Regions from separate parts of the Anoxybacillus sp. LAT27 genome, predicted to be linked through region 1. Evidence: riboswitches for the same ligand, from Rfam matches in the RefSeq annotation. Region 1 holds a riboswitch; each other region holds the start of a gene.

The links. Region 1 has a riboswitch for thiamine pyrophosphate ahead of tenA (thiaminase II). Riboswitches for the same ligand answer to the same signal wherever they lie in the genome.
Region 2: it holds a riboswitch for thiamine pyrophosphate, as region 1 does, so the genes downstream of both, thiM (hydroxyethylthiazole kinase) here and tenA (thiaminase II) in region 1, are expected to answer to the same signal.
Region 3: it holds a riboswitch for thiamine pyrophosphate, as region 1 does, so the genes downstream of both, thiC (phosphomethylpyrimidine synthase ThiC) here and tenA (thiaminase II) in region 1, are expected to answer to the same signal.

The regions. Positions count from the first base shown of each region.
Region 1 is NZ_JAIWYK010000422.1:43,527-50,958, reverse strand. It holds gene thiS (sulfur carrier protein ThiS) at 1-56, opposite strand, end outside; gene thiO (glycine oxidase ThiO) at 40-1,161, opposite strand; gene tenI (thiazole tautomerase TenI) at 1,149-1,763, opposite strand; gene LD028_RS11150 (energy-coupling factor transporter transmembrane component T family protein) at 1,766-2,560, opposite strand; gene LD028_RS11145 (ABC transporter ATP-binding protein) at 2,557-4,008, opposite strand; gene LD028_RS11140 (ECF transporter S component) at 4,012-4,602, opposite strand; gene tenA (thiaminase II) at 4,577-5,272, opposite strand; TPP riboswitch at 5,360-5,467, opposite strand; gene LD028_RS11130 (class I SAM-dependent rRNA methyltransferase) at 5,599-6,783, shown strand; gene LD028_RS18025 (hypothetical protein) at 6,893-7,027, shown strand; gene LD028_RS11125 (PepSY domain-containing protein) at 7,069-7,432, opposite strand, start outside.
Region 2 is NZ_JAIWYK010000076.1:24,944-32,375, forward strand. It holds gene LD028_RS07870 (right-handed parallel beta-helix repeat-containing protein) at 1-945, shown strand, start outside; gene LD028_RS07875 (nitrous oxide reductase accessory protein NosL) at 929-1,375, shown strand; gene LD028_RS07880 (ABC transporter permease) at 1,372-2,181, shown strand; gene LD028_RS07885 (ABC transporter ATP-binding protein) at 2,174-2,875, shown strand; gene LD028_RS07890 (histidine phosphatase family protein) at 2,925-3,551, shown strand; gene LD028_RS07895 (thermonuclease family protein) at 3,548-4,075, shown strand; gene hcp (hydroxylamine reductase) at 4,106-5,395, opposite strand; TPP riboswitch at 5,559-5,674, shown strand; gene thiM (hydroxyethylthiazole kinase) at 5,730-6,524, shown strand; gene thiE (thiamine phosphate synthase) at 6,525-7,178, shown strand; gene LD028_RS07915 (enoyl-CoA hydratase) at 7,221-7,432, shown strand, end outside.
Region 3 is NZ_JAIWYK010000068.1:42,174-49,605, reverse strand. It holds gene LD028_RS06290 (NYN domain-containing protein) at 1-497, opposite strand, end outside; partial or broken gene LD028_RS06285 (HIRAN domain-containing protein) at 807-1,563, opposite strand; gene LD028_RS06280 (HipA domain-containing protein) at 1,568-1,894, opposite strand; gene LD028_RS06275 (hypothetical protein) at 2,018-2,179, opposite strand; partial or broken gene LD028_RS06270 (permease) at 2,198-2,344, opposite strand; TPP riboswitch at 2,434-2,548, shown strand; gene thiC (phosphomethylpyrimidine synthase ThiC) at 2,656-4,359, shown strand; gene LD028_RS06260 (hypothetical protein) at 4,424-4,603, opposite strand; gene mqo (malate dehydrogenase (quinone)) at 4,694-6,184, opposite strand; gene LD028_RS06250 (DUF975 family protein) at 6,436-7,098, opposite strand; gene LD028_RS06245 (zinc ribbon domain-containing protein) at 7,264-7,432, shown strand, end outside.

The sequences.
Region 1 (7,432 bases):
ACTGTACGAATGTGAGCTGGCAAGTCCATCATTTCACCATTAATGATGCAACGCATGCCCCTCCCCCTTTCTTGTTGGCGAAAACGGTGTCATATCAAATGGCACTTCTTTTCCTTCAAGCATATCGCTCACACATCGACCTGTAATCGCACTTAATAAAATGCCGTTGCGATAATGTCCTGTTACAATAAACACGTTCTCATATTGTGGATGCGCTCCGATATAAGGCATGCCATCTTCTGTTTGCGGCCGAATGCCTGCCCACGCTTTTTCAAATGTGGAATGAGCGATAGCCGGAACGATTTGCATTGCGCGTGTTAACAATTGATGCACGCTACATGTTTGAACGTTTTTCGTAAATGAATGTGCAATCGCACTAGCTCCGATGACAAGTCGATTATTCGCTTTCGGCACGATGTAGCAGCCGTTTTTCGCAAATACAGTAGCTTGTAAAAGAGGGGTTTCTGTCATCACCGAAACACATTCTCCTTTGACCGGATACATATGTAGCGATAACCGCAACTTTTCAGCTAACATTGGCGTCCATGCCCCGCACGCAATAATGATACGCTTTGCATATAGCGAACCACTCGTTGTTTTTACCCCTACAACACGTTCTTGTTCAACAATAAAATCGTACGCTTCCGTATACGGTAAAAACTTTGTCCCTTTTGCCATCGCTGCCCGAGCGAAAGCAAGCGAAAGCTGTTTAGCATCCACTTGTTGATCGATCGTATACATCGCACCGTACTCATTTTGTACGTGCGGTTCAATTTGCGCCACTTCATCAGCCGTTAACCAACGGACGTGTGTTGATTGAATACGCCTCCAAAATTCATAATGTTCCGTTAATTTTTCGTACTCTTCCATCGTTGTTGCCAGTTTTAACATTCCTGTTTCATTCCAATGGACGACTATATGCGTTAACTCATACAATTCAGCGAGGACGTCTGGAAATATCGCTTGACTCTTTAAAGCAAGCGGAATGAGAGGATGATCTGTCGCAAACTCAGAGTGCGCACCGAGCATTCCGGCTGCGGCCGATGATGCTTCTTGTGCGAGCGCACCACGTTCAATAACGACAACTGACGCTCCTCTTTTCGTTAACTCAAAAGCGATGCTGCTGCCAATAATGCCTCCCCCAATAATTAAAACGTCCATGTATTCGCCCCCATTTGTTTCCGATATAGTTGAACCATATACAGCGGATCATCCGCGTCAAATACAGTAGACATCACCGCAATCCCTTTTGCCCCCGCCATGAACACATCACGAACATGAGAAGGTTTAATGCCTCCAATAGCAACGACAGGAATGCATATGTAACTCGCCAACTGCTGCAACGATGAAAGCCCGCGCGGCTTCAAGCCTTCTTTACAATTCGTTTCGTATATATGTCCGAAAACGACGTAGTCCGCTCCTTCGTCTTCCGCTTGTTTTGCTTCTTCCAACGTATGAACGGATCGGCCGACACGCAAAAATGGAAACTTCTCTTTTATTCGTTTAGGCGCCAAACTATGATGAGCGAGCTGAACGCCGCCAACGCCATAAACGACTGCGACGTCCACTCGATCATTGACGATAATTTTTTGTGCTGGAACGTCTGCTTGAAGCAGTTTTTCCACAATCATGCTAATTTCTTTCGCTGAGCGATGCTTTTCACGAATATGAATGTAATCAACATATGAATGGACGAGCGATGAAATATGAACAAACGTATCCATCGACTGATTGCCTGTTGAGATGAGATGGAACTCTTTCATACTTACCGCACATCCTTTATCGCCACGTATGGGAACACGTCCGCAACGTAATATCCAGCTGCAACGATAACGCATATGACGATAAGTAAATAAATGTCATATTTCCCCATCGTCACTTCATAATAAAACGTCCGTGTTCGTTCATTTGTAAATCCTTTTGCTTCCATCGCCACCGCAATGCGCTGAGCGCGGCGAATACTTTGTGATAAAAGCGGGATCGCATATCGTTTCACCAATTCAAGTTTGCCACGAAACCCTTTCGCTTTGGCAGCCCGTCGCACCTTTAGCGCTTGATGAACCGTTTGAAATTCTTCTAACATGATCGGCAATAAACGAATAGCTGCTAAAAAACTATACGCATATTTCGGTTTCACTTTCGCTTGTTGCATAAGCGAGTAAAATAAAAGCACCGGCTTTGTCGTGAGCGCAAACATTAATCCGAAAATCGCAAACAAAAGCGTACGAAAGCCGAGGTGAACGCCGCGGTAAAAACTTTCTTCGGTAATATGAATCAGCCCCCAATGAAACCACGTCGTCTCCCCTTTTCCAAACAAAATCATCGACGACGACGTAGAAATGAAAATGAACAAAAACGGAGCAAAAAATAAAAGCATATGCTTCATCCGATAACCGCTAAACAACATAAATAAGGCGGTAAATCCGATCGTCCAGTTGATGAGTACGTTCGGATTATGGACAAAAACAATCACAACAAACATCGGCAAAAAGAAAAGCAATTTCGCTGTCGGATTCGTTTGATGCAACCATGTTTCGCGATGGTCAATGCCCCATCTCATCCTATTTCACCTCGTACAAGCATTCGCGGTGCAATCATTTCATCAGCGACAATCTTTCCGCTTTCAATGACCCATCGTCTTGTCGCGAATTCAGACACGATACGTTCATCGTGTGTTACCATGACAATTGCCTTTCCTTGTTGTCGATACGCTTCAAGCCATTCGAGCAGCGCAAACGTATTTTTTGCATCTTGTCCGAACGTCGGTTCATCAAGAAGCAATAGGCGATGTTGCTCCGTCACCGACGCAGCAACACTTAGTCGTCGCTTTTGCCCGATCGACAATTGGTATGGATGTAAATGCCGTTGCGCGCTTAAATGAAACCGTTCGAGCAGTTGCTCCACTTCCTTGGCTATTTCATGCTCTGGACGTTTTTCAAGACGGAAAGAGTACGCTAACTCATCATCTACACGATTTGTAACAAATTGAAACTCGGGGTTTTGGAACACAAAAGCAATGTTGTCATATAACAATTCTTCATGTTTGACAAGCTCTCCTTGCCAATACATATCGCCTTCTGTTCGAATAAGTTTCATTAAGCTTTGCAACAACGTACTTTTCCCTGCACCGTTTTCCCCTGTAACCGCAATCCATTCACCCGCATGAATCACTAACTCGTCGACCGCTATTTTTTCTTCTTTTTGTCGAAAGCCGCGAAGCGACTGTACATGTAAAAGAACATCCCCATGTGCATACGGTTGTTGCGCTGTTTTTGGCTTTTTATACGTTTCCCACACGTCTGGATGCCAAATCCCTTGTTCTGTAATAAACGAACGATACGTTGAAAAAATTTCATTCGTTCCGCCGTCAGCGATGATCTCACCATATTCGTTAAATAAAATGATGCGCTCGACAAAATTAACAATGTGATCAATTTTATGTTCAACAATGACAACGGTTCGATCCTCCGCCACTTCTTTTAACGTTTCCCACACCGCTTTTGTTCCTTCTTCATCAAGAAGTGCTGTCGGTTCGTCTAAACATAACACATCAGGTTCAAGCGCTAAAACTGACGCAATCGCTAACCGCTGTTTCATTCCTCCAGATAATGTTTGAATCGGTACATGAACGTGCGGAAGACGAAGGCGCACAAGGCGAAGCATGTGCGCTATTTTTTCTTCCATCTCTGCACGTGGCACACCGAGATTTTCGAGAACAAAAGCCATTTCTTCATCAACATACGGCATACAAAACTGGGCATCGGGATCTTGAAACACATAGCCTACACGATTTGGAATGTGCAGTTTACTCGCTTTCATCGGCACATCGATCGAGCGCGGAATAATGCCCGCCATCACTTGCAAAAGCGTGGATTTTCCGCATCCCGATGGGCCTAAAAGCAACACTTTTTCTCCTTTTTTAATCGAAAGCGATACATCGGTAAATAACCGCTTTTCTGCCCCCGGGAATTTTAAGCGCAATTGTTCGATATGGATCAATGATGTCACCTTCTATTTATCAAGCGAGTCGTAATCTTCTTTTGTCGTCGGACGCAACAATTGCGTCACACCTGTCGCTTCGAGCGCTTTCACAAGCGAATAAGCAAATACGCCAGCAATGATGATCGCTCCAATGAAACGCGCACCGATAAATAACGTTAAATTCCACCATGCTAATTGGTCGATATATCCTTTGTAAAAATCAAGCACTAATGAAGCGATCGTTGAACCAACCGCTGCAAGCGACACAACCGCCACATCAAAACGTTTATAGCGGAAAGCAGCGAAAACAAGCTCGGCGAGCAACCCTTGCACAAAGCCGTAAAATAGCACCTCAAGCCCCCATTCAGAACCAGCTAAAAACTCTCCTGATGCCGCAGCCACTTCCGCAAGTAGCGCCACTCCTGGTTTACGAATTAATAAATAGGCAACAGTTGCCGCAATGAACCACATGCCATAAATGAGTTGATCAAGATGAAGTCCAAGCGGTTTTACCGCATAGTAAAGCGGTCCCCACACTTTATACACAATCCCAAACACAATCGCCACCACAACGGTCGTTAATACGTCTGTTAATTTAAGCCCTTTCGTTTGCATAAACATCCTCCTCTTCAATTGGCCAACGTTCTAATTTGTACGCCATGTCCCAAAATAAATATTCATATTGACTGCTGATCACAAAGTGTTGCTTCATCCGCTCTAACTCTTTTTCGCTAGCTGTTTTTGCGATGTCGTTTAAACGCGCAATTTGTTGTTCGACAAGCTGTTTGAACCAGTCAGAGCCGTACGCTTCAATCCATTGTGCATAAATTGGATGATTCGGCTTACAATGTTTTAACCGCTCACCAATTTCGTAATACAACCAATAGCACGGTAAAATGGCAGCTAATACATCGCCAAAACGTCCTGCAAACGACGCGCGATACATGTGGGACGTGTACGCATACGCAGTTGGAGCAGGAACAAACGACGCCTTTTCTTCTTCTGTAATGCCGAGCTCTTTCATAAACGTTTCATGTAAACGAAGCTCAGCTTCATACGTACTTTGCGCATGATGCGCCATGCTTGCGGTCGTTTGTAAATCATCAGCCATCGCCCCGCCAAGCGCTTGCACTTTTGCAAAGTGTGTCAAATAATATGAATCTTGTAATACATAATAACGAAAACAACGTAAATCAAGTGTTCCTTCCCCGAGCTCCTTCACGAACGGATGATGAAAGCTCGCTTCCCAAATCGGATCGACAGCTTTGCGCAACTGCTCTGAAAACAACATAACCTCTCCCCCTTAAGAAAAATAAAAAACCACTTTCTTTGCGCAAAGAAAGTGGTTGTAAACGATGGAAATTAATAAAAGACACACTTCGCACCGTTTCCACTTCCCTACGCTGGTATGATCCAGATCAGGTTCTAAGGGTCTCAAAGGCACACTTTGATCTCAGCCTATCTAAAGGCCCCCCTAGTGGAATCATTTGCATCATTCACTTTGTCACTAATATTAGCATATTTCATGGAATTGTCAAATATTTTTCTCCACCATTTGCGCGCATCGTGTTCTTCCTGTATGCTAAAGTAGCGAATATATAGTCAGGAGTGGGATGTATGGCAAATGTATTTTTAAAACGAAAAAGAAAAAAACGGCTCGAGCTTGGACATCCGTGGGTGTTTCAAAGCGAAGTCGATTATATTGAAGGAGATTTTGAACCGGGGGATTTCGTCAACGTATATAACCATCAACGTCACTTTTTAGCGAAAGGATATATTAATCCAAAATCACAAATGATCGTGCGCGTGTTAACGCAAAATCCAAACGACGAATTAAACGCGCAATTTTTTATGAACCGTATTCGTCAAGCATGGGCGTATCGCGAACGGATGATTCCGGGCGTTCGTTCATGTCGCGCCGTTTATGGAGAAGCTGATTTTTTACCTGGGCTCATCGTTGATAAGTACGAAGATGTGCTCGTTGTGCAAATTTTATCGCTCGGCATGGAAAAAAGAAAAGAATGGATTTTACAAGCGCTTCTTGACGTTTTTCAACCGAAAGCGATTTATTTGCGCAACGACGTTCACGTGCGCGAATTAGAAGGATTAAAACAAGAAAAAGGATTTTGGTACGGCACGTGCGATACGAACGTACAAATTGAAGAAAACGGCGTGAAATACATTGTCGATATCGAAAACGGACAAAAAACAGGATTTTTCTTCGATCAACGTCAAAATCGTGCTGCCATCAAACCGCTGATTACAAGCGAATCAACCGTGCTCGATTGTTTTACGCATACAGGTTCATTTATGTTAAACGCCTGCTTATACGGAGCAAAACATGTGACCGCTGTCGATATTTCTGAACATGCGATTGAAACAGCAAAGCGAAACGCAGAGTTAAACGGATTTACAAATGTGGATTTCGTCGTTGCGAACGCGTTTGACTACTTACGCGAATGCGTACAACAGGGGAAAAAATGGGATGTCGTCATTATTGACCCACCAGCGTTTGCAAAATCCGCTCATGCGGTGCCAAAGGCGCTTGCCGGCTACAAAGATATTAATTTAAACGGCTTAAAGTTAGTGAAAGACGGCGGCTTTTTCGTGACGGCAAGTTGTTCGTATCATGTGCATCCAGATATGTTTCAAGCGATGGTTACAGAAGCAGCGTTTGATGCGAAGAAAATTTTACGTCAAATTCATTGGAGCGGTGCAGGATACGACCATCCAAAACTACTTGCCGCCGATGAAGGCAATTATTTGAAATTTGCCATTTACGAAGTACATTCACGTAAGTAACAGGTTGGCTCATGCCAACCTGTTTAAAAATGGACAAAATGATTGTGCACACATGACACAAAAACAGGGTATACTATAATTGAAAACGCTTTCTAAAGAGGTGATGACAATGGCATTAAAAACAATTTGTCCAAAATGCTTCGGAAAAAAGAAAATGAAAATTTGTTTATCGCTTTATAAAACATGCTCACTATGCAACGGGACAGGGAAAATTCAACAAACACCAACGAAACGAATTAGTTAAAAAGCACTTCGCACAAATCGTTCATGCGAAGTGCTTTTCGTTTATGCGACCGCTTTTCGTTGTTTTTTTTTCGCTTGCGCCCGCAAAATTTTTGCGGATAAATAAATACCCGTCCCTGTTAAAATAATAATTGAAATGGCAGCGGCATCGATGATAAGGCGGTTCCAAAGACCAAGTTTGCCAACATGAATAGCACGCACAAATGAGGCAAATTTATTGACTTCTTTTTTCACAACTGTACCGTCTGGCGCAATCGTCACTAACGTCCCGTCTTTATCGTTCAACCGTACCATATACATCCCATGATTCATCACGACACCAACTTCATCCATGGAAAACGCACCGGATTCACTCGCTTTTTTTACTGCATCGATCATATTTAACTGCGCATGTCCACCTCCATCA
Region 2 (7,432 bases), on a different contig from region 1:
GAAAAAGGAACAAATATCAACCTTTTAAACAATGTCATTCGTGGACGAGATATTCATTTCGCTCAACGAGGAAACGGTATTCACCTATTGAAGACAAGCGGGGTTGTTGTGCGCGAAAATCATATTTCACGTGTGCAAGATGGCATTTATTTAGATTGGGCTAAACATACAATGATCGAAAAAAACGAAGTAACGAATGCACGCTATGCCATTCATTTCATGTATGCTGAAGGCGGGATGGCAAAAGAAAATGTGCTCGCAGAAAATATTAATGGAATGATGATGATGATGTCCAAGCAGTTTACGATTGAACATAATACGATTGAGAGACAATTAGATTATCGTGGATACGGGGCGCTCATTTACGATAGCGAACATGTAGTGATGCACAACAATACATTTCTGTATAATAGCACAGCTTTATCGTTACAAAACGCACGTCATTGTCATGTAAAAGACAATGAATTTATCGGTAACTATCGTGCATTGCACAGCTTATATGAAAATCCCGATATCATTGTTGTGAAAAATGAATTTTTAGGAAATATGGAAGATGCACTTATCCAAGGAGCACCCATTGCATTTGATGATGGAAGTAAAGGAAATTATTGGGACACCTATCAGTTCTATGATTTCAACGATGATGGAGTCGGTGATACCCCACATCGCATTCGTTCTATGTATAGTCGACTGCTGCGGAAATGGCCAAGTGTGCAATTTTATTTTCAAAGTCCGGCGTTATCACTTCTTGATACAACGGAGTCATTTTTTACGCAAGCACAGGCGCAAGGGGAAGACCGCTTCCCACTTATACAAGTCGATCGCAATAAAAACGAAACAACCGAAAGATCGTGGAAACTGTTGCTGTTTGGAAGCATTTTATTTGTAAGCAGCTTGCTTATGATTGGATATGGAAGGAGAATGACACATGAAAAAAATTGCTAGCCTTTTCTTTGTATGTTTTCTCGTCGCATGTAGTGGAGCGAAAACGTACGAGCCTGAAGAAATTAATCCAGATATTGATGTATGTGTAGTTTGTAATATGAGTATAACAGCAGAACCATATGCTACAGAAATAATTTTAAAAGATGGAACGGTGCATAAGTTTGATGATATTGGGTGCATGATCGAGTGGATGAATAAAAGCAACGAGGACATTGCAAAGAAATACGTTCGCGATGTAACAAACGGGGAGTGGATTGAGCTTGAGCACGCTGTTTTTGTATACAATCCAAATTATTGGACGCCGATGAATTATGGGGTCGTTTCATTTGCAAACAAAAAACATGCCAAAGTATACATGGAACAAGAAGGAAATGGAGAGTTATGGACGTATGAGCAATTAAAAAAACATCGGTGGGGATTTGAACAATGAATACAGCGATAAAGTACCAATGGATGATGATGATTCGTAGCAAATGGCTTATCACTTTTGCCGTTTTGTTTGCCGTTTTATCATCAACTGTGATCGCAAGTAGCGGACACGAGGCATCAGGAGTATTTACACGTTCGACCGCGGCTTTATTAAATTTGTCCCTTTTGCTTGTCCCACTCGTTGCTTTATTAGCAGGTAGTTTGTTTATTGCGGGGGAAAAGGAAGACGGCCGATTATCGCTTATATTAACATATCCGGTTTCCACTCACTCTTTAACGCTTGGTTTATATGTGGGGAGCTGCCTATCACTATGGACAGTTGTTGCGCTCGGGTATGGAAGTGCAAGTATCGCTCTTTTTGCAACAGGAGGGACGTGGTCGACGTTTGTTTTCCTTTCATTTGTATTCACCATTGTATTAACAAGTATTTTTTTAGCGATTGCTTTATTCGTTGGACTTGTTTCCTCTAATCGTTTACAAGCTCTCGGTATTAGTTTATTTATTTGGGGGTTTTTCGTTTTATTTTATGAATTTATCGTATTATTTTTGTTATCAATTGTTCCAAAGCAATGGACCATTTTTTTATTTGCTTTATCTATCATATTGAATCCGGTTGAACTCGTGCGTGTTTGGACCGTGGCTGCTCTGAAAAGTAGCGCACTATTTGGTCCGCAATTATATGAATGGTCAAAATGGGCAGAGAGTGCAAGTGGCCAGCTTACATTTATTGCAATCGCATGCATATGGATCATTGTGCCGTTGTTTTTAGTAAACGTATGGATGAAACGAGGGAAACGTTATGCTTGAAGTGAGACAATTGACGAAAATATATAACGAACAAAATAAAGTAGAAAACATTTCTTTTTCTGCTCAAGAAGGACAATGTTTAGCGTTATGCGGCGGTAACGGTGCAGGAAAAAGCACGATTATTAAAATGCTAATCGGACAGCTCCCACCAACGAAAGGAGACATATATGTAAACGAACAACCAATTCAAAACAACGACAAGCAATGGTTTTCGTTTATGCCGGATCATCTTCAATTTCCCCCGCTTTTAACAGGTTATGAAGTGTTATCTTTATTTGGACAATGGCAAGGAGCAACAGACGAGCGGGTGAAACAATGTTTAGATGTTGTCGGACTGACGAATGATCAACATAAGCAAGTAAGGATGTATTCAAAAGGCATGCAACAGCGGCTCGCTTTTGCGCAAGCGCTCTTAGCGGATGCCCCATTGCTTATTTTAGATGAACCAACAAACGGTTTAGATCCGTATTGGGTATGGGAATTTAAACGACTTATTCGTTTGGAAAAGGAAAAGGGAAAAGCTATTATTTTTTCGACACATATGCTGTCAATAGTTGAGGAAATTGCAGATACTGTCGTATTTATTCATCAAGGACAAATGCTTATATACGATTCGGTTTCCGCGCTTTGTCAAGATGGAAAATCGTTAGAGTCTATATTTTTTGCACAAATTTCACAACATATGTCATACTGAAAAAGTAAGCAAATATTGCTTGCTTTTTTCATTCGAAGGGGGAGGTAAAGTGTTAAAATTATACGTCATTCGTCATGCTGAAACAGAGTGGAATGCACAACAGCGCATGCAAGGATGGAAAGACTCGCCTTTAACTGAAAAGGGAAAAAAACAGGCAGCACTTTTACACGATCGGTTTCGTACAGTCCCATTTACTGCTGCGTATTGTAGTCCGAGCGATCGAACAAAAGAAACAGCACAAATTGTTTTAGGGCAACGTCATGTGCCAATATATTTTGATGAACGGCTACGTGAAATTCACTTAGGTGATTGGGAAGGGAAAACAATTGCAGAAATTGCGCAATCCGACGAGCAAAATCATTATCATTTTTATCATAACCCAGATGCATACAAGCCGATTATTGGCGAGACGTTTTTTGATGTTCAACGTCGAGCTATTGCTACGATCCAACATATAGCTGAAAATCATTCAGAAGGTCATATTCTTATCGTTACACATGGCATGGTGATTCGCACGCTTCTTGTATATTGGAAACAACAAACGCTTGCGGAGTTGTGGAAAAATAGCCGTGTATACGGTACGAGTGTGACGATCGTATCGTTTGACGGGGAAAAGTGGGACGTGGAATGCGAGTCGGACATTTCACATCTTAAAAGTGAGCTGACACATTTATGAGAAAATGGGCTATGTTTTTTACGGCAATTGTCTTTATTGTCGGTTGTACATCGCAAAATAAAGAGAAAACATTTGTTACGACAGTAGAATATGTTGTTGATGGGGATACAGTAAAAATAAAAAAAGATGGCGAAATTGTAACGGTTCGTCTACTAAATATCGATACCCCCGAAACGTATCGCGAAAAACAGGCGTATGGCGAAGAGGCAAAACAATTCGCTAAAGACGTTTTGCTTCACAAAAAAGTGACAGTTGAACTAAGCGCAAAAGAACAACCGTACGATCGTTATGGTCGATTGCTTGCGTACATATGGTTAGAAGATGGAACTTTATACCAAGAAAAAATTGTACAAGAAGGGTTTGCGCGTGTTGCTTACGTATTTGAACCGGACACAAAATATGCAAAAAAATTGTATAAAGCACAAGAAAAAGCGAAAAAAGCAAAAAAACGAATATGGAGTGTCGATGGATACGTGACAGAAGAAGGATTTAATATGAGTGTATGGTTAAATAAAGCTTCGTAAATGTGAAAAGGGCTGGATGAAACAGCCCTTTTAATGTGCGAGCATCGCTTGCATATCTTCTTCTACATTACCGATGAGCTTGAGACCGAACATGTCTTGCAATACGTGTAGCACGCCTTCAGAAATAAAGTGCGGTGCTTTCGGTCCAATTCGAATGTCTTGAATGCCTAAACTAAACAATCCGAGTAAGATTGCAACTGCTTTTTGTTCAAACCATGAAAGAACGATGCTGACCGGTAACTCATTGACTTCACAGCCGAATGCTTCCGCAAGCGCCATTGCAATTTTGACAGTCGAAATCGAGTTGTTGCATTGCCCTAAATCAATATATCGTGGAATGTTCGTGCCAGGAACAACCCCGTAGTCGACATCGTTAAAGCGGAATTTCCCACAGGATGTCGTTAAAATGACAGTGTTTTTCGGTAACGATGTAGCTAACGTGCGATAATATTCACCGCCTTTTCCAGGAGCGTCGCAACCTGCGATAACGAAAAAGCGTTCAATTTTTCCTTCTTTTACAGCTTGAATAATTTCTGGTGCAATTTGAATTACAGTTTCGTGATGGAAACCAGTCACTAACGTTTCATCCGATTCAATGTTTGCTTCTGGAAGTTGTAGCGCTTTCTCAATTAACGGCGTGAAATCATCATTTTCGATTTTTTGCACATGTTCTAATCCGGCTACATCGTATGAAAACATGCGATCAGCATATGAACCTTTTATCGGCATGACACAGTTTGTTGTCGCTAAAATAGCACCAGGGAATTTTTCAAATAGGCGACGTTGATCGTACCATGCTTTTCCGACATTTCCTTTCAGATGTTTATATTTTTTTAATTGTGGATAACCATGTGCTGGGAGCATTTCGGAATGTGTGTAAATGTTAATTCCTTTTCCTTCTGTTTGTTTTAATAGTTGTTCAAGGGCAAATAAGTTATGTCCTGTAACGAGAATACATTTTCCTTCAATTCTATTTTGCGTTACACGAACAGGTTGAGGAATGCCAAGTCGTTCTGTATGTGCTCGATCGAGTAGTTCCATTACGCGAATGGCTGCTCTCCCGACTTTCATCGCCATGTCTATATGTTCTTGTACGTTAAAGTTAGAGTTTGTTAACGTCATATATAACGCTTCATGTGTCGTTGTATCAACGAACGGATCGGTATACCCAAGTTGATGGGCATGCGTGCGATATGCTGCAATTCCTTTTAATGCAAATACGATCGTATCTTGCAAACTTGCAATTGTTTCATCTTTCCCGCAAACTCCAACAACAGTACATCCCCCTGTTGGTGTTTGTTCACATTGATGACAAAACATTATGACCCCTCCTTTTCTTATTGACACTTTAACAATAGGAGAAAATATGTACGTCGTAAGTGATACATATCACACTTTCATACAAAAATATGAACGAAATTTGACAATAATCCATATTGAATCAAGAGAAAGAATGTATTAAAATGAAAGAAAATTGAATCAATCAAACTACTAGGGGTGCCGGATGGCGATGGCTGAGAGGAAAACGCGCAATCAGTTTTCCAACCCTTTGAACCTGATCTGGTTTGTACCAGCGGAGGGAAGTAGGCTATGTTTTCGATATGCAAACTAGTCGATTCTGTCCGACTAGTTTTTATTTTTTAAGGGGGAATGAATGATGAATGTAGGACAATGGTTAATGCGTGTTAGAAAGGAGTCACCACTCGTACATAATATGACAAATGTCGTGGTGACCAATTTTGTTGCGAATGGTTTGCTTGCTGTAGGCGCATCTCCTGTTATGGCGTATGCAAAAGAAGAAGTAGCGGATATGGTTCGGTTAGCTCGTGCTTTAGTGTTAAACATTGGCACGCTAAACGAAACAGACGTAGAGGCGATGTTAATTGCCGGAAAAGCAGCAAATGAGGCAAACATTCCTGTCATTTTCGATCCTGTTGGAGCTGGTGCGACAGCGTACCGCACCGAAACAGCCAGACGTATATTACGTGAAGTAAACATTTCGATTTTACGTGGGAACGCATCGGAAATTGCGAGCATTGCGGGTGAACAAGTACGTACAAAAGGAGTCGATGCAGGGGACGTTCAAAGTGACCTCGTGGATGTAGCGAAAAAAGCAGCACTCATGTTTCGTTGTGTAGTCGTTATAACAGGAAAAGACGATATAGTAACCGATGGAGAACGTATTGTAATCGTCTCAAATGGTGATGCGATGTTGACGAAAGTAACAGGGACAGGTTGTTTGTTAAGTTCGGTATTAGGTGCATTTGCAGGTATAGGAGACGATATGATGATGTCATCAGTTGCTGCCCTCGCTTATTACGGTGTGGCGGCTGAAAAAGCAACCAAACAAGCAAAAGCACCTGGTTCTTTTCAACTTTCTTTTTTAAATGCTTTACATGAAACGAGTGCAGAAGAAGTTGATCAATACGCGCGTATTCAAGGGGAATAAATGATGAGGCAGAAGCTATCGTTGTATTTCGTTATGGGAAGTATCGATTGTACGAAAGATCCGCTCGCTGTGCTTGATGAAGCAATTAAAGGCGGTATTACAATGTTTCAGTTTCGCGAAAAAGGAAAGGGGGCGCTTACGGGAATTGAAAAATACCGCTTAGCCGAGAAATTACTTGAACGATGCCGAATGTATAATATTCCTTTTATCGTGAATGACGATGTCGATTTGGCCCTCGCTTTACAGGCAGATGGCGTTCATGTCGGTCAAGAAGACGAAGTAGCTGAACGCGTTCGCGATCGCATAGGAGATAAATATTTAGGCGTATCTGTTCACAACTTAAATGAAGTAAAAAAAGCGCTTGCTGCTTGCGCCGATTATGTTGGATTAGGCCCGATTTTCCCAACTGTTTCAAAAGAGGATGCAAAGCAAGCATGTGGACTGACAATGATTGAACATATTCGTGCCCATGAAAAACGTGTTCCACTCGTTGCGATCGGTGGAATTACAGAACAAACAGCCAAACAAGTGATCGAAGCGGGTGCAGACGGAATTGCTGTCATTTCGGCCATTTGCCGTGCTGAACATATTTACGAACAAACAAAACGACTATATGAGATTGTCATACGTGCAAAACAAAAAGGCGACAGGTGATGTCGTCTTTTTCCTTTGTTCTGTGCAGGATTTTATTCATATATGTCGAAAGAAAATAGCGAACAAACGAAAGAGGGGATGGAGAAGATGGAACATATCGTACTATCATACGAAAATCGCGTCGCAACCATTGAATTGAATCGTCCGAATGCGCTAAATGCTTTACATGAACAAATGTTAACAGAGTTGTTACAAGCGTTAAAAGAAGTTGAAGCAAGTGAAGCGGATATCGTCATCATTCGTGGTCGCGGCAA
Region 3 (7,432 bases), on a different contig from region 1:
AGTTCATCATGCGGGCGAATGTCGTCGCTTTCATCAGAATAATAGAGAGTAATATGCACTCCTTCTGATTGTGCAATTTGCAACGCTGGCAAAAAGTCGCTATCCCCTGTTAAAAGAGCTGCATGCGTAATCAGTTTTTTCGTACTATGCATAACTAAGTCTGTCGCTAGCATAACATCAACACGCTTTTGCTCGAACACAAGGAAACCGCGATCATCAATACCGCGGAATGCAAGTTTTCCTTCTCGAACAGTGAAGCTTTCTAGCCTGTTCAATCTTTTGAAAAAGCTTTGGGCATTGGAAAAATACTCTTTTTCCTCTGAAGATGGATTTGGAGATTGATAAGGGAGACAGTGATAGTAGTACGTTCTCAGAAGCAAGTGGTCGTTAGCCATAGCTGCAGCAAGCTTACCATAATCAATTTTTGCTTTTCCATGCCATTTCAATACGTTGTCAAGATATCCGCCATCAATAAATAAGGCGATGCGTGAATACAAAAACATCCCTCCTCACATGAAAAACAAAAGGAGCGACACGATGCCGCTCCCTTCTTGACCTGCCATCCATATGAACGACAGCGTTTATTCTATGCACAATTATACAACAAAAACACGACATGTCAACACACCATCCTTGTAACGCAACGAGCTCGCCTATTGCATAGTGGTAAAACAAAAACCCATAGCCCCTCCCGCTATGGATCGACTCCATTCACAAAACTTCAGGCGGGTTGGCACTCCCGCATCTCCACCGAGGGCGATGGCTGCCTGTTCCATCCTCTGAACGCTTTGTGTGATTTTTATCTACTACACTGTTATTGTCAACTCCATATCGTGTACCATGTCTAGCTGAAGCTGTTTCATTGTCGTTGTCAGCGTTCCACGCACACAAATGTTTACTTTTAACTGTGGATTGGCCTTCGGGTAAATAAATTGAATGTTAGCTTTATATGCCCCACTACTTTCTTCAATAAGCCAAAACATAAATTCACTATAAAAAGCAGGGATATATCCTAATTTTTCCCCTTGTTTCGTCAATACGACAACCGCTTTCGGATCTTGTTCATTTGTCGATTCTAGTTGAAATATCACATCGTCCCCTACTTGCAACCGATCAAGTACTCGTTCCCCTTCATAATATCTCCATCCAGCAATGTAAAAATCAAAGTCAAACTCATTGCCGTATACATAAATGGGTGGTACAAACTCATACGTGTCCGTCGCCAGTCTTCCACCAGTAGCACGCAATAAATCCATATTTGTATAATCATCGGATAAGCCGTGTGCCCCTAGAATTTCTTGAAAATCCGGACGACGACGATTCAGGAAGACGTCTTTCAAAAGGACCAAACAAACGCTCGGATACATAAACTTTATTTACATCTGGGAAAGCTAAATGTAGATGATATCCGTTTTTTAATGCTTCGATAACTCCTCTTCTCTTTGCATGCTTCTCATAATAAAACATGTATTTTCCTTCATGATGCACTAAATTGCCTACATGATATCGCTGACGAGTACGTTCATTTTGCCAAATAAGCCAAAGCACAAAAGGTCGAATCATGTTTTCACCTCCGCAGATCAAAATCTTCCGCAATCGTAAAGAATAAATCACCGCCTTCGTAAAACTCTGCATTAGCAACAACGAAATTTTCCAGTAAACAACCTGTTAAACCATTATAAATTGCTAAATGTGCCTTCATTGTATTTATCCCTATCAACTCCCCTAACTTTGAGGCAACAACTTCTGCCCACGCTTCTCCTGTATTTTCTTTCGGAATTTTAAACAAATATCGTTTTTCGTTATGTGGACTAACTAACCAAAACTTTTGTCTTGTTCCAGATGCTTGCCTTTTATCATCTTTTTCCCAATGGCTAACGTCTAGTATATTCACAAACCCCATCCCTTTTTGACCACTTATCTTCTAAATAAAAACATAATTTTCTCCTTTACTTCGTCATCCTCACCAAAAATCCTGCCCATGCAAAAAACACCAGGGCCCCCTGGTGCTCTGGTGCTAGCAACATGTTTGTTTGTCGTCTTCGCAACAATCTTCTTGCTCTTTGCAGCAGTCCTCTTTCCCCTCGCAACAATCTTCCTTTTTCTCGTCATCTTTAACCTCAATAATTTGCACATCGCAACAACCTTTTTCTTTTTTCTCAAACAATTTTTTAAACATACGAATCTCCTCCATGTTTTATATGATGTAAAACAAAAATCCTGACAAAGTCGCCATCGAGATGACCGAGGCGATGAACGCCCAAACGAGTTTCTTATGAAAAATGCTATGCAGTAGTGTAATCTCTGGTAAACTTGCGCCCGCAGAGCTAATCATAAGCGCCATGAATGAATACGCCGATGCCAGCCCCGATGAATAAATATACTTTACAATATTTTTATTATGTGATAGATTGTTCTTAAAGTTCATAATTTTTCATCTACTAGGGGAGTCCAATAGCTTGGACTGAGAGAAGAACGCGCAAAAGTTCTTTGACCCTTCGAACCTGATCTGGGTGATGCCAGCGTAGGGAAGTAGATGGTGCAAGTGTTGTTTGCTTGTGCTATTTGCGGACAAAATCAGGTTCTCATTACGGAACCTGATTTTTTTTACGTGTTGGCATGACTCCGACAAAAACAAAAAAGGAGAGAATGTCGATGAACAATTTATTTTCACAGATGCATTTCCCTGCAAGTAAAAAAGTGTATGTACAAGGAACACGTGAAGATATTCGTGTTCCAATGCGTGAAATTCAACTAACACCAACAAAGACAGAAACATCCATACGAGAAAATGAACCGATTCGAGTATATGACACAAGTGGACCGTATACAGACCCACTTTTTAACCCGAACATTCATAAAGGACTACCAAAATTAAGGGAAAAATGGATAGCAGAACGTGGTGATGTAGAAGAATACAATGGTCAAACACCTAAAACGAAATTGCCTTTCGAACGAAGACCTCTTCGTTCGAAAAAAGGAAAAACGGTCACCCAAATGCATTACGCAAAACGAGGGATCATTACACCTGAAATGGAATTTGTTGCGATACGTGAGCAAATGGATCCAGAGTTTGTTCGTCAAGAAGTGGCGGCAGGACGGGCAATTATCCCAGCTAACATTAACCATCCTGAAAGTGAACCGATGATTATAGGGAATAAATTCCACGTTAAAATTAACGCAAATATCGGGAATTCAGCTGTGACATCCTCGATGGAGGAAGAAGTTGAAAAGATGCTTTGGGCCATTCGTTGGGGTGCAGATACGATCATGGACTTATCAACAGGAAAATATATACATGAAACAAGAGAGTACATTATTCGAAACTCACCTGTTCCCGTAGGTACTGTGCCTATTTATCAAGCACTAGAAAAAGTGAACGGTGTTGTGGAACGTTTATCATGGGACATTTATAAAGAAACGCTCATTGAACAAGCAGAGCAAGGTGTCGATTATTTTACTATTCACGCTGGGGTGCTACTTCGTTACATTCCATTAACAATTAATCGAACGACAGGTATCGTCTCACGCGGAGGTTCCATCATGGCGCAATGGTGTTTAGCGCATCATGAGGAGAACTTTTTATACACTCACTTTGAAGAAATTTGTGAAATTTTAAAAACTTACGATATTGCCATTTCCCTCGGAGACGGATTGCGTCCTGGATCGATCGCAGATGCGAACGACGAAGCGCAATTTGCCGAACTACAAACACTTGGTGAATTGACAAACATTGCATGGGAACATGATGTTCAAGTGATGATTGAAGGTCCAGGACATATTCCGATGCATAAAATTAAAGAAAACGTTGATAAGCAAATTGAAATTTGTCATGGAGCACCTTTTTACACATTAGGTCCAATCACTACTGACATTGCGCCAGGATACGACCATATTACATCAGCCATTGGAGCAGCGCTAATCGGTGCTTACGGTACGGCTATGCTTTGTTATGTCACACCAAAGGAACATCTTGGACTTCCGAACAAAGAAGATGTACGCGAAGGTGTTATTGCCTATAAAATCGCCGCCCATGCGGCTGATTTAGCAAAAGGGCATCCTGGTGCACAAAAACGAGATGACGCTTTATCAAAAGCTCGATTTGAATTTCGTTGGAACGATCAATTCAACTTATCTTTAGACCCTGAACGCGCACGTGAGTATCATGATGAAACATTGCCAGCCGAAGGAGCAAAGCTCGCCCATTTTTGCTCTATGTGCGGTCCAAAATTTTGTTCCATGAACATTTCACATCAACTTCAAAAAACTTTGCAAGACGAAGGTATGAAAGAAAAGGCAAAACAGTTCATTGAACAAGGAAAATCATTATATACAAATGCCGTGCAAGTTGAGCGCTAGCGCTCAACTTGTGCTCGTTTAGTATGATAATGTTAATCTAAAACAAGTCGTGCACATGCTCCGTTCATGACACCCCAATCCATACGTACATAAAGAAAAAAACAAAAATCGCTGTTAACACTGTACCTAACAATGTTTCGTTATGAATATCACGGCCTTGGTGCAATTTCTTCAACAGCAATGCCAAATTAAAAAACCATAAACCTGCGATAATCGGTAAAACCACAAAGCAAAGGTAAATCATTCACTCATCCCCCTTTTTCCTCATTATAACAAATGCATGCACGATCACTACAAAAAAAGACAGAAGTCCACCGACTTCCGCCTTTTATGTTTATGCAATTTGAAGTGGCATATTTTCTTTTAGGCCAAGCGTTTCAGCAGCGAGCGTTTGGACATCGCGTAAAAGCGCTTCGTTTTTCATTAGCGATACGCCATATGATGGGATCATCTCTTTAATTTTCGCTTCCCATTGTTTCATTTCATTTGGGAAGCATTTTTCAATGACTTCAAGCATGACATGAACAGCCGTTGAAGCGCCTGGTGATGCACCGAGTAAAGCAGCAACGGAGCCGTCATGGGCGGCAACAACTTCCGTACCGAATTGAAGCGTTCCTTTGCCACCTGCTTCTGTATCTTTAATGACTTGCACGCGCTGACCAGCGATAATAACATCCCAATCTTCGCTTTTCGCATTCGGGATAAATTCGCGCAATTCTTCCATGCGTTGTTCTTTTGATAACATGACTTGTTCAATTAAATATTTTGTAAGCGCCATGTTTTTCGCCCCTGCTGCAAGCATCGTCAACACGTTGTGCGGTTTGACAGACGTAATTAAGTCGAATATCGACCCGTTCTTTAAAAACTTTGGTGAAAACCCAGCGAACGGTCCAAATAATAACATTTTCTCATTGCCTATGAATCTCGTATCTAAATGTGGGACAGACATCGGCGGTGCACCAACTTTCGCTTTGCCGTACACTTTCGCATGATGTTGAGTAATGATATCCGGATTGTTGCACACCATAAATAGTCCGCTTACCGGGAATCCACCGATTCCTTTTCCTTCAGGGATACCTGACTTTTGTAGCAAATGTAGGCTTCCGCCACCTGCCCCGATAAAGACGAACTTCGCTGTATGAACGTCAACTTCCCCAGTCGCTAAATTGCGCACCTTTACTTCCCATAAATTGTCGCTTGTCCGTTTCATATCTTCAACATGATGTTTATAATATAAATTGACATGCTTATGTTCTAAATGTTCAAATAACATGCGCGTTAAAGCTCCAAAGTTCACATCTGTCCCTGACTCCATGCGCGTGGCAGCAATCGGTTCTGTGACGATGCGGTCTTCCATCATCAGCGGAATCCACTCTTTCAATTTTTGCGGATCGTCAGAAAACTCCATCCCTTTAAATAACGGATGATTAGCCATCTGCTCAAAGCGCTTTCTTAAAAACGCGACGTTTTCTTCTCCCTGCACAAAACTCATATGTGGGATTGGCATAACAAAGTCCTTCGGGTTGCGAATGTGCTTATTTTGAACGAGATAAGACCAAAATTGTAGCGACTCCTGAAATTGTTCGTTAATTTTAATCGCTTTGCTTATATCAACTGATCCGTCCGCTTTTTCCACTGTGTAGTTTAGTTCACAAAGTGCCGCATGTCCGGTTCCGGCATTGTTCCATTCGTTCGAACTTTCATCTGCTGGTTGATCAAGTCTTTCAAACACCGTAATTTCCCACTCTGGCGCTAACTCTTTCAACAATGTCCCTAATGTCGCACTCATAATCCCCGCACCAATTAAAATGACATCTGTTTTCATCATTGGACCCCCTAAATCCCATCGATTCGATCAAAAACCTCTCCGCATTTATTATAACACATTTAAATTATAGTATGTCACTATTATTCTACATGATTACAAACATGTTAATATAATTAAATGATTACAAATGCACTTACATATGTTCGATAAAAAGAAACAATATTCTTTTTTTAATGATTTTACAAAATGATTTGATATTTTTCTAGTTCAATTCAAAAAAAAACGAACGAGGTTATCCCTTGTTCGTTTTACTCAGCCAGCGCTTCTTGTGTACGAATAAATTGATCGTAAAACGCTGCAAGCGATGTGTAGACGTACGGAATGAGCCATAAAAGTCCGATCCCGAACGTTATAATCGAGAGTAGCCCCCAGCCGATGAAGCTCAAATATAACAAAAATAGTTTTCCTTTATATCCTTTCATTCGTTTTTTACTTTCGCTAATCGCTTGAAGTGCACCGTATTCGGGATGATCTTTTAATAAAAAGAATGTTTGTGAATAAGATAACGATTTAATAATTCCAGGGATAATAAGTAGCAAACTCCACAAAAACACAAAAATACCAAATAAAACAGACGTGCCAATGAGTTTTAATGATAACTTCCCATCTTGATATACTGTAAACATTGGAGAGATTCGGACAGGTTCATGACGATACACATCTAAAAATACCCAATACACAACAACACTAAACGGAATGAGCGCAAGTGAAAGAAGCAGACTGACGATCGAAACAGATGTTGGCACGTTTTCTTGTTCAATCCATACGTCCCATCCTCCACTTAATACAACCTCAACTACCATAGGGAAAACGATGGTCACGAACGCATAAACAAGCATAAGAAGCACGGCACTGCCCCATTTTCCTTTCAACGCTTCCCTTGCTTCACGCCTTAACAATGATAATGTCATATGATAAAACCTCCTTTTACGTGATCGCACTTACACATATAGTCTATGCGCTTTTTACTCTAACATACTTATTTGAAAAATGCTATTGATCTTTTAGTAAATGAGATGAATATTTTCTATGTTTTGTATATAATGGGTGTATCCATTATAAGGGAGGAAAAGCAAATGAAAAGCATCAAACCTGGCCGTGGACCGTCCATGCAAGGATTTATCGGCAGTATCGCCACCATTTTATTCGGTATGTTTTGGACGTTTATGACTTTTTCTATTACGAAAGATTCTCCCATTCCAGGGTCACAAATCTTTCCTTTTTTCGGATTCGTTATCATTGGTA